Regions from separate parts of the Kaistia sp. UC242_56 genome, predicted to be linked through region 1. Evidence: predicted binding sites of a transcription regulator. Region 1 holds the regulator's gene; the other holds the start of a gene.

Region 1 (7,816 bases):
GCAGGTCGCGCTGGACGCCGATCGAGGCTTCCGGCAGGTACTGCACCAGCAGGCCGCCGGCGCGCCAGCTATGCGCGGCGCCGCCATCCTCGCGCGTCATCATCTCGGCCACCGCCAGGCGGACGAGGGTCGGGATCTGTTCCGACTGCGAGAAGTAGAGATGCGCCACTTCCTCGAGGCTGACGCCGTCGAGCTGGACGATGCCCTGGTAGCGGCTGGTGAACTCGCCCTGGTCGATGGTCATCGCCAGGATGCCCTTGCCGAGCAGAAGCTCGGGCTTGGACAGGCCGTCAACGTCCATCTCGGCCACCCGCTCCTTGTTGAAGCGGGCATAGGCGCGGATATCGCCCGAAGTGCGATAATCGACGACCAGCATGTCGACCGGGCCGTCCGTCTGCGTCTGCAGCAGGAACTGGCCCTCGAACTTCAGCGACGAGCCGAGCAGCACGGCGAGCACGACGGCTTCGCCAAGCAGCTTCGACACCGGCAGCGGATAATCGTGGCGCGCCAGCAGGGCCGACAGTGCCGGCCCCATCTGGATGGCGCGGCCGCGCACGTCGAGACCGTTGACCTCGAAAGGCAGCACGGCGTCATCACCCGCCGGATCGATCGATCCGGGGCCGAACGGGATTTCTTCCATCAAAGTGCCTCCGGGCCGCCCAGGCACCAGGCAAGAATGCCCTTCTGTGCGTGCAGCCGGTTTTCAGCCTCGTCGAAGACGACCGATTGCGGGCCGTCCATGACTTCGGCCGTCACCTCCTCGCCGCGATGGGCAGGCAGGCAATGCATGAACAGCGCATCCTTCTTGGCGCGCGACATCAGGCGGGCGTTCACCTGGTAGGGCTTCAGCAGATTGTGCCGGCGCTCCGCCTCGCTGTCGCCCATCGACACCCAGGTGTCGGTGACGATGCAGTCGGAATCGGCTGCCGCGTCGTCCGCGTCCTCGCCGGCGATCACCTCGCCGCCATTGGTGCGCGCCCAGTCGAGCAGCTTGTGCGAAGGCGCAAGCTCCTCCGGCGTCGCGATCTTGAGGCGGAAGTTGAAGCGCGCGGCGGCGTGGACCCACGACGCCATGACATTGTTGCTGTCGCCCAGCCACGACACGGTCTTGCCGGTGATCGGGCCGCGATGCTCCTCATAGGTGAGGATATCGGCCATGATCTGGCAGGGATGCGAGCGGCGCGTCAGCCCGTTGATCACGGGGACGGTGGCGTTGGCCGCCAATTCCTTCAGCGAGTCGTGGTCGAGGATGCGGATCATGATGCCGTCGACATAGCGCGACATGACCCGCGCCGTGTCGGCGATGGTCTCGCCGCGGCCAAGCTGCATCTCGGCGCCGGTCAGCATCAGCGTCTGGCCGCCGAGCTCGCGCATGCCGACATCGAAGGAGACGCGCGTGCGGGTCGAGGGCTGCTCGAACACCAGCGCCAGCACCTTGCCGGCCAGCGGGCCGACGCCATCACGCGCGCCATTGCGCACCGACTTGATGCGCTTGGCGCCTTCCATGATCTGTCTAAGAGTGGCGGAATCGAAATCCGTCAGGTCGAGAAAATGCCGAACCATAGGTCTGTCCTGTCCGCTCAGGCGGATTGCCGTGCCGCTTGCGCAGCCTCGGCTTCGATTGCGGAAAAGGCGGCGTCGAGCTTGTCGATCGCCGCGTCGACTTCTGCCTTGCCGATGTTGAGCGGCGGCAGCAATCGCAGGACATTGTCGCCCGCGCCGGCGGCCAGCATCTTCTGCTCGCGCAGCGCCGCCACCACTTCGGGCACCGGCTTCAGCGCGTGGAGGCCGATCAGCAGGCCCTCGCCGCGAATGTCGTCGATGACGCCGGGATGGCTGTCCATCAGCCCGCCAAGGCGCTGGGTCAGATAGCGCGCGGTCTCGCGCACATGCTCGAGGAAGCCATCGCCGAGCACGACGTCGAGCACGGCATTGCCCACCGCCATCGCCAGCGGATTGCCGCCGAAGGTGGTGCCATGCGTGCCGGGAGTCATGCCCTTGGCCGCCTCGTTGGTGGCGAGGCAGGCGCCGAGCGGGAAGCCGCCGCCAATGCCCTTGGCCGCCGTCAGGATGTCGGGCGCGATGCCGGTCCATTCATAGGCGAACAGCTTGCCGGTGCGGCCGATGCCGGTCTGGACCTCGTCCATGATCAGCAGCATGCCCTCGGCGTCGCAAAGCGCCCGGAGCTCGCGCAGGAAGGCGTTCGGGAAGGCGCGCACGCCGCCCTCGCCCTGGATCGGCTCGATCATGATGGCGGCGGTCGCCGGCGTCACCGCGGCCTTGATCGCCGCCATGTCGCCGAACGGCACCTGGTCGAAGCCGTCCGCCTTCGGGCCGAAGCCGTCGAGATATTTCTGCTGCCCGCCGGCGGCGAGCGTCGCCAGGGTCCGGCCGTGGAACGCGCCCTCGATGGTGAGGATGCGGTACCGGTCGGGCTGGCCGTTGACGTAATGATAGCGCCGCGCCGTCTTGATGGCTGCCTCGTTGGCCTCGGCGCCCGAATTGGCGAAGAAGACCCGGTCGGCGAAGGTATTGGCGACCAGCGTGTCGGCAAGCTTCTCCTGGCCCGGGATCCGGAACAGGTTCGAGGTGTGCCAGAGCTTGCCGGCCTGTTCGGTCAGCGCCTGCACCAGGATCGGATTGGCATGGCCGAGCGTGTTCACCGCGATGCCGGCGGAGAAATCGAGATAAGCGTCGCCCTCTCGCGTAAAGACCCAGGCCCCCTCGCCTCGCTCGAACTCGAGCGGCGCACGCGAAAAGGTGTCATAGAGGCTGGACGAGGTCTTTTTAACGCTGGTATCGGGGGCGCTCATATCCCCTCCTTCGGATGAAACCACGGAAATGGGTGCTTAAAAATCAAAGGTGCCGCCCGAGGCCAACGCGCCGGGCAGCACCTTTATGCGTTGCCCTTATATCACGGTCGTGACGATTTGTGTCAATGAAATCGCCGCTCGCGCGCGGTCATGACGGCTAAGCGATTGACGGGACTCATGGATCCGAAATCCGTCGCAAGTTGGGGAAAACAGCCCGATCGGCCGCTACCCATCCCTCCGACTCTTGTCACCGAGTCACGCCATATAGTATCTTAATTTTCGTTAAGACACGAAATATCGAGCAGGTACCTCCCCCTGACCCTTGTATGGCGTCCGCAGTCGTCCGGCATCCCGGCTGAACGACCGCGACAGGATTCCGGGTATCGCTCCGACCGACAAGGACACGCTATGACTTGGACGGACGAACGGGTTGAGTTGCTGAAAAAACTCTGGACCGACGGCTTGAGCGCAAGCCAGATCGCTTCGGAACTCGGCGGCGTAACGCGCAATGCGGTCATCGGCAAGGTACACCGGCTGAGCCTTTCCGGCCGTGCCAAGCCGGCAACGGCGCCGGTCGCTCGCGCCCGCAAGCCCGCGGCTGCCACCAACGGACGCTCGGTCACGACAGGGCGCCCCAATCCCGTCAGGCCACTCGTCGCCGGCAACACGGCCCTGAAGCCGATGAGCCAGATCGCACCCGAGCCGCGGCGCATGCCCAGGGCGGTTGGCTCGGACGACGTCGTCGTTCCGATCAGCCTGCACGCGACGATCCTCACCCTGACCGAGCAGACCTGCAAGTGGCCGATCGGCGATCCCAGCACCGAGGATTTCCACTTCTGCGGCCAGCGCTCGAATTCCGGCATTCCCTATTGCGAATATCATTCGCGGGTTGCCTATCAGCCCGTGCATGATCGTCGCCAGAAGAAGGCTGTCGGCGCCTGATTGCGCCGCGCCGCGGCTGACGGCGTCCTCCCACCGTCGGCCTGCGATGCAAGTCTGGCCGTGCCGCCTCCCCCGGGGCGCACGGCCTTTTTTTGTGCCCTGGCTCGTTGCATGCAAAAAGCCGCGTGGAGGGCCACGCGGCTTTTTGGTTGGGCTGAATTTTTGGAAGACTGCCCCGCCCCTCCCATCCGGGAGAGGCAAGGGAACGCCTCACGCCATCGCGAACTGGTCGTCGAAGGAGTAGCCGGAGCCGCGCACCGTGCGGATCGGGTCCTTGACGCGGCCGCGATTGACCGCCTTGCGCAGCCGACCGATATGCACGTCGACCGTGCGCTCGTCGACATAGACGTCGCGGCCCCAGACGCCGTCGAGCAGCTGCTCGCGGGAAAACACGCGGCCCGGGCTCTTCATCAGATATTCGAGCAGGCGGAACTCGGTCGGGCCGAGATGCAGCTCGCGGCCGGAGCGGCGGACGCGATGCGTCTCGCGGTCGAGCTCGATGTCGCCGGCGCGCAGCAACGAGGCGATTACCTCCGGCTTCGAGCGGCGCAGGATGGCGCGCACGCGGGCCATCAGTTCCGGCACGGAGAACGGCTTGACGACATAGTCGTCGGCGCCGGTGGCAAGGCCCCGGATGCGTTCCTGTTCCTCGCCGCGCGCCGTCAGCATGATCACCGGCAGGGTGCGGGTGGCGTCGCGCGCCCGCAGGCGGCGGCACAGCTCGATGCCGGAAATGCCCGGCAGCATCCAGTCGAGCAGCAGCAGGTCGGGTACGGTTTCGAGCAGGCGCATCTCGGCGTCGTCGCCGCGCGGCACCACCTCGACGGCATAGCCCTCGGCTTCGAGGTTGTAGCGGAGGAGGAGGCTCAGCGCCTCCTCGTCCTCAACGATCATAACGCGTGGCGTCATTCACGGATATCCCAGTAAACCTGACGCAGGCGTCAGTTCTTCTCATACGCGACGGCGGTCGTGCTGGATTCGTCCTGCTTGGGACGATCCTCGGCCAGGACCTGGCCGGTGACGACATAATAGACCGTCTCGGCGATATTGGTCGCATGGTCGCCGATGCGCTCGATGTTCTTGGCGCAGAACAGGAGATGCGTGCAGAAGGTGATGTTGCGCGGATCTTCCATCATGTAGGTCAGCAGCTCGCGGAAGAGCGACGTGTACATGGCGTCGATTTCTTCGTCGCGCTTCCAGACCTGGTAGGCTTGGTCGACGTCGCGGGTCGCGTAGGAATCCAGCACGTCCTTGAGCTGCGCCAGCGACAGCTGCGCCATGTGCTCGACGCCGGTGTTGAAACGCTTGGACTGGATGTGGCCGTCCAGCGCAATGACGCGCTTGGCGATGTTCTTGGCTAGGTCGCCGATGCGCTCGAGATCGCTGGCGATACGCTGCGCGGCGATGACTTCGCGCAGGTCCATCGCCATGGGCTGGCGCCGGGCGATGATCATGATGGCGCGCTCTTCGCATTCGCGCTGCAGCACGTCGAGCTTCTTGTCGTCCGCGATGACGGTGCGGGCGGTCGCGGCATCGACGCGCATCAGCGCGCCGACCGCGACGTCGACGAGACGCTCGGCCATGCCGCCCATCTCGGCGATGCGGCGGGCGACGTCGTTCAGTTCTTCGTCGTACTTGGAAACGATGTGTTCGGACATGTCGTGCTCCTACCCGTGGCCCGGCTTAGCCGAAGCGACCGGTGATGTAGTCCTGCGTGCGCTTGTCGCTCGGGGCGGTGAAGATCTTCGTGGTCTCGTCGAACTCGATCAGCTCGCCGAGATACATGAAGGCCGTGTAGTCCGAGACGCGGGCGGCCTGCTGCATGTTGTGGGTGACGATGGCGATCGTGTAGTCGGTCGTCAGTTCGTCGATCAGTTCCTCGATCTTGGCGGTCGAGATCGGATCGAGCGCCGAGCAGGGCTCGTCGAACAGCACGACTTCCGGCCGCACCGCGATGGTGCGGGCGATGCAGAGGCGCTGCTGCTGGCCGCCGGAGAGGCTGAGACCGCTGGTGTGCAGCTTGTCCTTGACCTCGTTCCAGAGCGCGCCGCGCGTCAGCGCCGCCTCGACCCGGCCGTCCATCTCGGAGCGCGAGATGTTTTCATAGAGGCGGATGCCGAAGGCGATGTTGTCGTAGATCGACATCGGGAATGGCGTCGGCTTCTGGAACACCATGCCGACGCGGGCGCGCAGCATGTTGCGGTCCTGGTCGGGGTCGAGCACGTTCTTGCCGTCGAAGATCACCTCGCCCTCGGCCCGCTGGCGCGGATAGAGGTCGTACATCCGGTTCAGCACGCGCAGCAGGGTCGACTTGCCGCAACCCGACGGGCCGATGAAAGCGGTGACCTTCTTCTCGAACAGCGGCAGGTTGATGGTCTTCAGCGCGAGGTTGTCGCCGTAGAAGAACTTCAGATTGCGGATCGAGATCTTCTCGGCCATGCCGGCCGTGTTCATCGCGGACTGGGTCATTTTTGAGCCTTGGGGCTGAGGAAGGCGCGAGCGACGATGTTGAGCGCCAGCACGGTAAAGGTGATGAGCAGGGCACCGGTCCAGGCCAGCTTCTGCCAATCCGGATAGGGCGACAGGGCGAACTGGAAGATCGTCACCGGCAGCGACGACATCGGCGCGTTCAGGTTGGTGCTCCAGAACTGGTTGTTCAGCGCGGTGAAGAGCAGCGGGGCGGTCTCGCCGCTGACGCGGGCGATCGCCAGCAGCACGCCGGTGACGATGCCCGACATCGCGGCCTTGTAGGCGACGTGGCGGATCATGATCGAGCGCGGCAGGCCGAGCGAGGCGGCAGCCTCGCGAAGCTGGTTCGGCACCAGGTTGAGCATGTCCTCCGTCGTGCGGACGACGACCGGAATGACCAGGATGGCGAGCGCCGCCATGCCGGCGAAGGCCGAGAAGTGCCCCATCCGGACGACGACCACCTCATAGACGAACAGGCCGATGACGATCGAAGGCGCCGCCAGCAGGATGTCGTTGATGAAGCGCACAACCATCGTCAGCTTGTTGTTGCGGCCGTATTCCGACATGTAGGTGCCGGCCAGGATGCCGATCGGCGTGCCGATGATCACGCCGCCGAAGGTCATGACCAGGCTGCCCATTATGGCGTTCAGAAGACCACCGGCCGAGCCCGGCGGCGGCGTCATTTCGGTGAAGACCGCCAGCGAGAGACCGCTGAAGCCCTGATAGAGCAGCGCGCCGAGGATCAGCACCAGCCAGGCCAGGCCGAAGATGGTGGCGCCGACGGAGAGCGTCAGCAGGATCTTGTTGCCGCGACGGCGGCGGCGGTAGATCGCCTGGGCGGCGGGCGTCGAGGCGGCGGAAAGGCCGCCGGAGCCGATTGTGCCGAGATTGCTTGCCATGATCGGGCGCCTCAATTGCCGGCTTTGACGTTCATGCGCATCAGCAGCAGACGCGCCGCGGCGAGAACGATGAAGGTGATGACGAAGAGGATCAGGCCGAGCGCGATCAGCGACGAGGTGTAGAGATCGCCGACGGCTTCCGTGAATTCGTTGGCGATCGAGGCCGAGATGGTCGTGCCGGGCGACAGGATCGAGGCGGAGATCTTGTGGGCGTTGCCGATCACGAAGGTGACGGCCATGGTTTCGCCGAGTGCGCGGCCAAGGCCCAGCATGACGCCGCCGATGACGCCGACGCGGGTATAGGGCAGCACCACCTTGGTCACGACTTCCGAGGTCGTGCAGCCGAGGCCGTAGGTTGCTTCCTTCAGGACCGGCGGCACCGTGTCGAACACGTCGCGGGTGATCGAGGTGATGAAGGGCAGCACCATGATGGCCAGGATGAAGCCGGCGGTCAGGATGCCGATGCCGTAGGGCGGGCCGGCGAAGAGATTGTTCAGCACGGGGATCGGCGCGAAGATGTCGATCAGGAAGGGCTGGATCGTCGTCTGGAAGAATGGGGCGAAAACGAACAGGCCCCAGATGCCGTAGATGATCGAGGGAATGCCGGCGAGCAGTTCGATGGCGACGCCGATCGGACGCTTCAGCCAGGGCGGGCACAGCTCGGTCAGGAAGATGGCGATGCCGATGCCGACG
Region 2 (7,816 bases), 1.0 Mb from region 1:
GGTTGCGACAAGGCGGTCGGCGACATCCGGCCGTCGAAGCGATGGTAGCCCCGATTTCGCCGCAATTTCAAGCGGGTACGCGTTAAGCCGATTACGTAGCGACTTCCAAACGAAAAGAGCGCCGCGGAAACCGCGGCGCTCTCTCGAAAATAAGGCTCCCTTCAGGTGAAGGGACCCGATCAGATCTCTTCTTCGTCGTCGACGCCGGCGAAGCCTTCGCCTTCCGGAAGCGGCTCGAGCTCGAAGTCGTCCTGGACGGCCGAGAGGTCTTCACCCTTCGACTGGCGGGCGGCTTCGTCGACGCTGCGGGCGACGTTGATCGTGACGGTTGCTTCCACTTCCGGATGCAATGCGACCACGACGTCGTGCAGGCCGATGGTCTTGATCGGAACTTCGAGCACGACCTGGCTGCGGCCGACCGAGAAGCCGGCCTCGGTGACGAGTTCGGCAACGTCGCGGCTCGAAACCGAACCGTACAGCTGGCCGGTCTCGCCGGCCTGGCGAACGACGATGAAGGACTGGCCGTTGAGGGCCTCGGCGACCTTCTCGGCGTCGGACTTGCGCTCGAGGTTGCGGGCCTCGAGGTGAACCTTCTCGGCCTCGAAGCGCTTCTTGTTGGCTTCGTTGGCGCGCAGCGCCTTGCCCTGCGGCAGCAGGAAGTTACGGGCGTAGCCGTCCTTGACGTGTACGACTTCGCCCATCTGGCCGAGCTTAGCGACGCGCTCCAGCAGAATAACGTCCATGGTATGACTCCTTCGTTCTATAATTCTATCAATGACTTACGAGATGCCGGGCCGTGCCGCGAAGCGGCGGGCCCGGAATTGAAGGGCCGTGTCGGCAAGTCCGATCACGGCCATGATGCCGAGCGGCAGCAGGAAGATGAAGCTGACGGCATAGACCAGGAAAAGCAGCAACGGCCGCGCCGCCTTGCCGAGAAGCACCGCATGCAGCAGACCAAATCCGGTCAGCGCGAAGGCGAAGCCCATGGCGCCGGCGACGGCGCCGGCGATCTGGCCCGGTACGCCCGGCAGCAGGCTGACGACGAAGGCGAGGCCGAAGAACAGGGCCGCCGGCTGCGGCAGCACGACCGTCCACAGCGGCGTCCATTCGCGCGTCAGCAGGCCCGACATCTTGGCGATCCGGGCGCCGAGCCAGGTGGCGAGCACGAGGATGCCGAGCATGAGGCTGGCCGAGGTGAACGGCATCAGCCCGATGTTGAAGCGGACCAGTGGCTCCATCTCGGCATCGGTCGGCGTCATGCCTTCCGATTGCGCCAGCCAGCTCTTCAGCACGGCCAGCGTCTGCGTGATCAGCGCCTCGGGGTCGTAGCCCAGCAGGAAGCCGGTGACGACGACGGCCGCCGCGACGGCGAGCGACACGCGCATCAGCACGACGTCGAGGGGAAACCACTGCCGCTCGCCGGGCGCGGTTTCGTCCGGCCGCGACAGGCCGACGAGATGGGCTGCCCAGGCGACGGGGGCGGCGAAGAGGATAAAATAGAGCCCGCCGGCGAGATGGCCGATGGCGAAGCCGATCAGCGCCGAAGCGACGGCGGCCGCGGCAGCGCCGGAAAGCGTGCCGAATCCGAGCGCGGCGATGGCGATCGGCAGCGGGGACAGGATGAAGAGGGGGAAGGCGAGGGCGGTCCCGCTGACGAGCCCGGCAAACAGCAGCGCTGCCGCCATTCCGGCTCCAAAGCCAATCAGGATATTCCGCATCGACATGTTATCTCGCTGTCCCGCTTCGAGAGCGGTTAGAGGCAGGTCACGGGAAGCCCGGCCATACCCCAACCAAGTCTTGCCTCAGGGAGGCACTGGAAATCTTGCCCGAGGGGCTGTGCCGGACCGGCGGCAGGCGTCGGTCCGGCGAAGTCAGCGATCGCCGAGGGAAACCGGAGTTTCCGGCGATCGGAGTCTTACTTGATCACGTAGGGGATCAGGCCGAGGAAGCGGGCGCGCTTGATCGCCTGGGCGAGCTCGCGCTGCTTCTTGGCGGAGACCGCCGTGATGCGGGACGGAACGATCTTGCCGCGCTCGGAAATGTAGCGCTGCAGGAGACGGATGTCCTTGTAGTCGATCTTCGGCGCGTTGGCGCCGGAGAACGGCAGGTCTTCCGACGACGGAAGAACGGGCGGCGCTGGCCGCTGGAGGTGCTGGTGGTGCCGATGTCAGCCATTATTCAGCCGCTCCTTCAGACTCATCCGAGCGCGGACGGCGCTCGCCACGGAAACCGCCGCCGGCGCCGCCTTCACGGTCGCCACGGAAGCCGCCGCCGCCACCACCGAAGCCGCCACGCGGACGGTCGCCACGGTCGCCGAAGCGGCCGCCACGGTCGCCATCGTCACGATCGCGCTTCTGCAGCATGGCAGACTGGCCTTCCTCATGCGCCTCGACCTTGAGGGTCAGGATGCGGAGGACGTCTTCGTTCATGCGCTGCTGACGCTCCAGCTCGGCCATGGCGGCCGCCGGTGCGTCGATGTTGATCAGCGTGTAGTGCGCCTTGCGATTCTTGCGAATGCGGAACGCAACAGACTTCAGGCCCCACTGCTCGATCTTGCTGACCGTGCCGCCATTGGCCTCGATGAGGCCCTTGAACTGCTCGGTAAGTGCTTCGACCTGCTGTGCGGACACGTCCTGTCGCGACAGAAATACGTGCTCATAAAGCGGCATGATTGCCCTTCCTTTTCATTGCCCGGCGCCAAGCCTCACCGAAGCCTTCGAGAAAGGCTGATCGGTACAACTTCGAGAGCGGGAACACGGGAAGACGGGATCTTGTGATCCCTACGGCTCGCGCCGCCTTCCGTTCAACCCCCGGCCGGGTGTCGATACGACGGGCGGTGCATATACGGGAATGACCGGGAAGGCAAGGCGCAGCGGCGCACACGGCCTAGCTTGCGGGAGGTTTCGATCCCGTCGCAGCGGATGTTCGAGCAAGCCTGGACCGAAAGCAAGACCCTCACCCAACCCTCTCCCGCAAGCGGGCGAGGGCCTTCGGGCCCGCGCAGGTCCTCGGTTCCCAGCCTTGCGAAGGGCACCGCGGGACTCCCTCTCCCGGCACGGGAGAGGGCAGGGGTGAGGGCTTACTTCGCCCCGATAGCGTCCAGCTCTGCCAAAGCATCATCTGGCAAAACCAGGTCGGCGACGGCGAGGTTTTCCCGGAGATGCGCCACCGAAGCGGTGCCGGGAATGAGCAAAATGTTCGGCGAACGGCGCAGCAGCCAGGCCAGCGCCACCTGCATCGGCGTGGCGCCCAGGCGCGTCGCGACGTCGTTCAGTGTCGAGGATTGCAGCGGACTGAAGCCGCCGAGCGGGAAGAACGGCACATAGGCGATGCCGTCGCGGGCGAGATCGTCGATCAGCGCGTCATCACCGCGATGGGCGAGATTATACTGGTTCTGCACGCAGACGATCTCGACCATTCGCCGGCCCTCGGCGATCTGCGCCGGGGTGACATTGCTGAGGCCGATATGACGCACCAGCCCCTGTCGCTGAAGCTCCGCCAGCACCGCGAGCGGCGCCTCGATCGATCCTTCGGCCGGGCCATGCGTATCGAACATGATGCGAAGGTTCACAACGTCGAGCGCGTCGAGGCCGAGATTGCGGAGGTTGTCGTGAACTGCCGCCGTCAGTTCCGCCGGCTCATAGGCGGGGATCCAGGACTTGTCAGCGCCGCGTCGCGCGCCGATCTTGGTGACGATGGTCAGGTCGTCGGAATAGGGATGCAGCGCCTCGCGGATCAGCTGGTTGGTGACGTGCGGGCCGTAGAAGTCGCTGGTGTCGATATGGTCGACGCCTTGCGCCAGCGCCTCGCGCAGCACGGCGAGGGCTGCCGTATGGTCTTTGGGTGGCCCGAACACGCCGGGCCCTGCGAGTTGCATCGCCCCATAGCCAAGCCGCTTCACAGTGCGGTTGCCGAGCTTGTGGGTGCCGGCCGCGTCGATTTTGGACATCGTCTGTCTCCGTTTTCGGTGACCCACAGATAGAGGCTGCCCGCGTTTCCGATAATCCGATACAATCCGGACGGCTTGTGCGGATTGGCGAACAATGACGGCGGAACTGAGTGATCTCAATGCATTCGTGGCGGTGGCCCGCGCCAAGGGATTTCGCGATGGCGCACGGCTTACCGGCGGTAGCGCCTCGGCGCTGAGCGAGGCGGTGCGGCGGCTGGAGGCGCAACTCGGCGTTCGCCTGTTCAACCGGACGACGCGCAGCGTCCAGCTGACCGAGGCGGGCAGGGGGCTACTGGAGCGGCTGGCGCCGGCATTGGCCGAGGTCCAGGCGGCCCTCGACGTGGTCAATGGCTATCGCGACCGGCCGGCCGGGGTCCTGCGACTGAACGTGCCGGTCAGTGCCGTGCGGCTGGTGCTGCCGGATATCGTCCCGGCCTTCCTGGCGGTCTATCCTGAAATCCGCCTCGAGATCATCGCCGAGGACAGCTTCGTCGACGTGCTTGCCGCCGGCTGCGACGCCGGCATCCGCTATGACGAGCGGCTGGAGCAGGACATGATCGCCTTGCCGATCGGGCCGCGCGTCCAGCGCTTCGCGACCGCAGCGGCGCCCGCCTATCTCGATCGTCGTGGCCGGCCGGAACATCCGCGCGATTTGCTGGAGCACGACTGCATCCGCGGCCGCTTTTCCAGCGGATCGATGGCGGCCTGGGAATTCGAGCGCGATGGCGAGATCGTCCGCGTCGAGCCGACGGGCCCGCTGATCGTGCAGGCGGGGCCTGCCACCGACCTCGCCGTCGACGCCGCGCTGGCCGGCACCGGCATCCTCTATCTGTTCGAGGACTGGTTGCGGCCGTATCTTCGAAGCGGCGCGTTGGAGCCGGTGCTCGAGCCCTGGTGGCAGCACTTCTCCGGGCCGTTTCTCTATTATCCGGGCCGTCGCCTCGTCCCGGCGCCGCTGCGCGCCTTCGTCGATTTCATCCGGGATCGGCCGCCGCATCCCTGACGCGCTCCGCCGTTATTTCCACGCCGGCTTGTCATTTCGCGCGCTTTCGTCGGGCGCTTTCACATGGGTGTCATGCGCAGCTTTTAGGCCCGGTCCGTAGGCCGCTGCGCGGCCCCCCATTTCGAAGAGGCTCCCGATGCGCACATTGCTGTTCACGCTGGCTGCGACGACCATGCTCGCCGGCACGGCACAGGCGACCACGGTCTATCCGCTGGACCGCGCCACGATTCTCGCCGGCTCGCCGTTCGACTTCAAGGTCGAGTTCAACGAGACCGTAAAGCCCGAAGACATCAAGGTCACGGTCAACGGCCAGGACTACAAGACGGTCTTCGGCCAGGAAGCGACCTTCACCGAGACGGAACTCGGCAAGGACGACAAGAAGCTCGGCTCGGCGCTGACGCTGCGCAAGCTCGTGCTCGCCACGCCCGGCGACTACAAGGTCGAGGCCACCGCTGGCGGCGAGACCAAGTCCGTCTCCTGGGTCGTCTACGGCACGGCCGAGCAGCCCAAGGCCAAGAACGTCATCTTCCTGCTCGGCGACGGCCTCTCCGTCGCACATCGGACCGCAGCGCGAATCATGTCCAAGGGCATGACCGAGGGCAAGGCCGATGGCCGCCTCGCCATGGACGACCTCGACCACATGGCCTTCATCGGCACATCGTCGACGGAAGCCATCGCCACCGACAGCGCCAATACGATGTCGGCCTACATGACAGGCCACAAGACAGCCGTGAACGCGCTCGGCGTCTATGCCGACCGCACGCCGGCTTCGCTGGATGACCCGAAGGTCGAGACCCTGGGCGAGGCGCTGCGTCGCCAGACCAAGAAGTCGATCGGCATTGTCACCACGTCGGAACTGCAGGACGCGACCCCGGCCGCCGTCGTCGCTCACACCCGCAAGCGCGCGGACAAGGCCGAGATTACCGGCATGATGTTCGACGTGCAGCCGGACGTCGTGCTCGGCGGCGGCTCGGCCTATTTCCTCGGCAAGGAGACGCCCGGCTCCAAGCGCAAGGACGACAAGGACTACATCAAGCAGTTCCAGGACGCCGGCTACACGCTGGCCACCGACAAGGCGGAACTGGAAAAGGCCGCCGGCACCAATACCGGCAAGATCCTCGGCCTGTTCCACACCGGCAATATGGACACGCTGCTCGACCGCAACTTCCTGAAGAAGGGCACGGTCGGCAAGTTCCCGAACCAGCCGGGCCTGGTCGAGATGACGGAAGCAGCGCTCGCGCAGCTTTCGAAGAACCCCGAGGGCTTCTTCCTGATGGTCGAGGCCGCCAACATCGACAAGATGTCCCATCCGCTCGACTGGGATCGCGCCGTCGTCGAGACCATCGAATTCGACAAGGCGGTCGCCGCGGCCCGCGCCTTCGCCGAGAAGAACCCAGACACGCTGATCGTCGTCACGGGCGACCACACCCACGGCGTCTCGATCATCGGCACGGTCGATGACGACAAGGCCGGCCCGGAGATGCGCGAAAAGGTCGGCACCTATGCCGATGCCGGCTTCCCCAACTACACGGACGCGGACAAGGACGGCTACCCGGACAAGATCGACGTCAGCCGTCGCCTGTTCATCGCCGCCAACAACGGCCCCGACCACTACGAGACCTTCCGCCCGAAGCTCGACGGCCCGTTCGTCCCGGCCGTGCAGAACGAGAAGAAGGAATATGTCGCCAACGAAGCCTACAAGGACGTTCCCGGCGCCGTCTTCGTCCAGGGCAACATCCCCCGCGAAGGTGACTCGGGCGTCCATGCCGTCGACGACGTCGTTCTGCAGTCGACCGGCCCCGGCTCGGAAGGCTTCAAGGGCTACATGGAACAGAGCGACGTATACCGCGTGATCGTCGACGCGCTGGCCCTCGCCCCCGCCAAGAAGTGATCCGGCGGCCTCTGGCTGCATACTCAGGCTTCGGGCGCAGGCGCCCGGAGCCGCTTTGTTGAGGCCTGGGCTGCTTTTAGTGGCCTATCCCTTTCGCTTGTGGCTTCGTCGCCCCGGCGAAGGCCGGGGCCCATGCACACCGGCCTATCAAGGGGAAGCCAGACTTCGCCACATCGGTGTGTCTGGATCCCGGCCTCCCCCGGGATGACGACCGAGGGTCCCAAGAGCGTGACGCTTCAATGATGTTGCGCCAACACCTCAGGGAGAGGTGAGCGAAGGTCTCTGCACCCGATAGGAAAAACCATGACGCTGGTTCGTATTTCGCGGCGCGACGCGCTGCTGGGCGGGTTCACCGCCCTGGCGACGGCCTCCGGGATCGCACCGCCCGCGCTTGCCGCCGCGCCGACGCTGACCTTTGACGAACTCTATGGCTCCGTCGGCGTCCTCGGGCTGACCTTCTCCGACAAGGTCAAGCAACTGGCCGGGCAGACCGTGACCATGCGCGGCTTCATGGCGCCGCCGCTCAAGGCCGAGGCGGCGTTCTTCGTTCTGACGGAAATCCCGATGGCGCTTTGCCCGTTCTGCTCGTCCGATGCCGATTGGCCCGACAATATCCTGGTCGTCTATCTCGGCGAGAAGCAGACCTTCGTGCAGCCGAACGCGGTGATCGAGGTGAGGGGCGTGCTCGAATATGGCTCGTGGACCGACCCCGAGACCGGCTTCGTCAGCCTGCTGCGCCTGCGCGACGCCAGCTTTGGCGAAGTCTGAGCCATGCTCGGGTTGCGCCTCGAACGTCTCGTCGTTTCCTTCCCGGGCCTGCCGACGCCGGTCCTGTCGATCCCGGCGCTGGCGATCGCGCCCGGCGAGAGGGTCGCCGTCACCGGGCCTTCCGGTTCCGGCAAGAGCACGCTGGTCAACATCGTCACCGGGCTGGAGCGCGCGAGCGAGGGCGTCGTGCGCTGGCGCGATACCG

The links. Region 1 encodes PhoB, which activates phosphate uptake and scavenging genes when phosphate is short. Its sites were predicted from a motif close to TGTCATNNANCTGTCAT; they were not measured.
Region 2: ACHMWQ_RS11900 (alkaline phosphatase) is a predicted target of PhoB. The motif match lies at 5,010-5,026, and genes of this name have one in related genera.

What each region holds. Positions count from the first base shown of each region.
Region 1 covers NZ_JBIOAN010000002.1:903,271-911,086, reverse strand. The annotation lists gene ACHMWQ_RS06985 (Hsp33 family molecular chaperone) at 1-640, opposite strand, end outside; gene argF (ornithine carbamoyltransferase) at 640-1,506, opposite strand; gene ACHMWQ_RS06975 (aspartate aminotransferase family protein) at 1,581-2,813, opposite strand; gene ACHMWQ_RS06970 (GcrA family cell cycle regulator) at 3,222-3,755, shown strand; gene phoB (phosphate regulon transcriptional regulator PhoB) at 3,966-4,664, opposite strand; gene phoU (phosphate signaling complex protein PhoU) at 4,697-5,413, opposite strand; gene pstB (phosphate ABC transporter ATP-binding protein PstB) at 5,439-6,224, opposite strand; gene pstA (phosphate ABC transporter permease PstA) at 6,221-7,123, opposite strand; gene pstC (phosphate ABC transporter permease subunit PstC) at 7,135-7,816, opposite strand, start outside.
Region 2 covers NZ_JBIOAN010000002.1:1,943,725-1,951,540, forward strand. The annotation lists gene rplI (50S ribosomal protein L9) at 180-743, opposite strand; gene ACHMWQ_RS11875 (hypothetical protein) at 780-1,724, opposite strand; partial or broken gene rpsR (30S ribosomal protein S18) at 1,916-2,175, opposite strand; gene rpsF (30S ribosomal protein S6) at 2,175-2,669, opposite strand; gene ACHMWQ_RS11890 (aldo/keto reductase family oxidoreductase) at 3,080-3,949, opposite strand; gene ACHMWQ_RS11895 (LysR substrate-binding domain-containing protein) at 4,044-4,952, shown strand; gene ACHMWQ_RS11900 (alkaline phosphatase) at 5,089-6,843, shown strand; gene ACHMWQ_RS11905 (hypothetical protein) at 7,147-7,611, shown strand; gene ACHMWQ_RS11910 (ABC transporter ATP-binding protein) at 7,615-7,816, shown strand, end outside.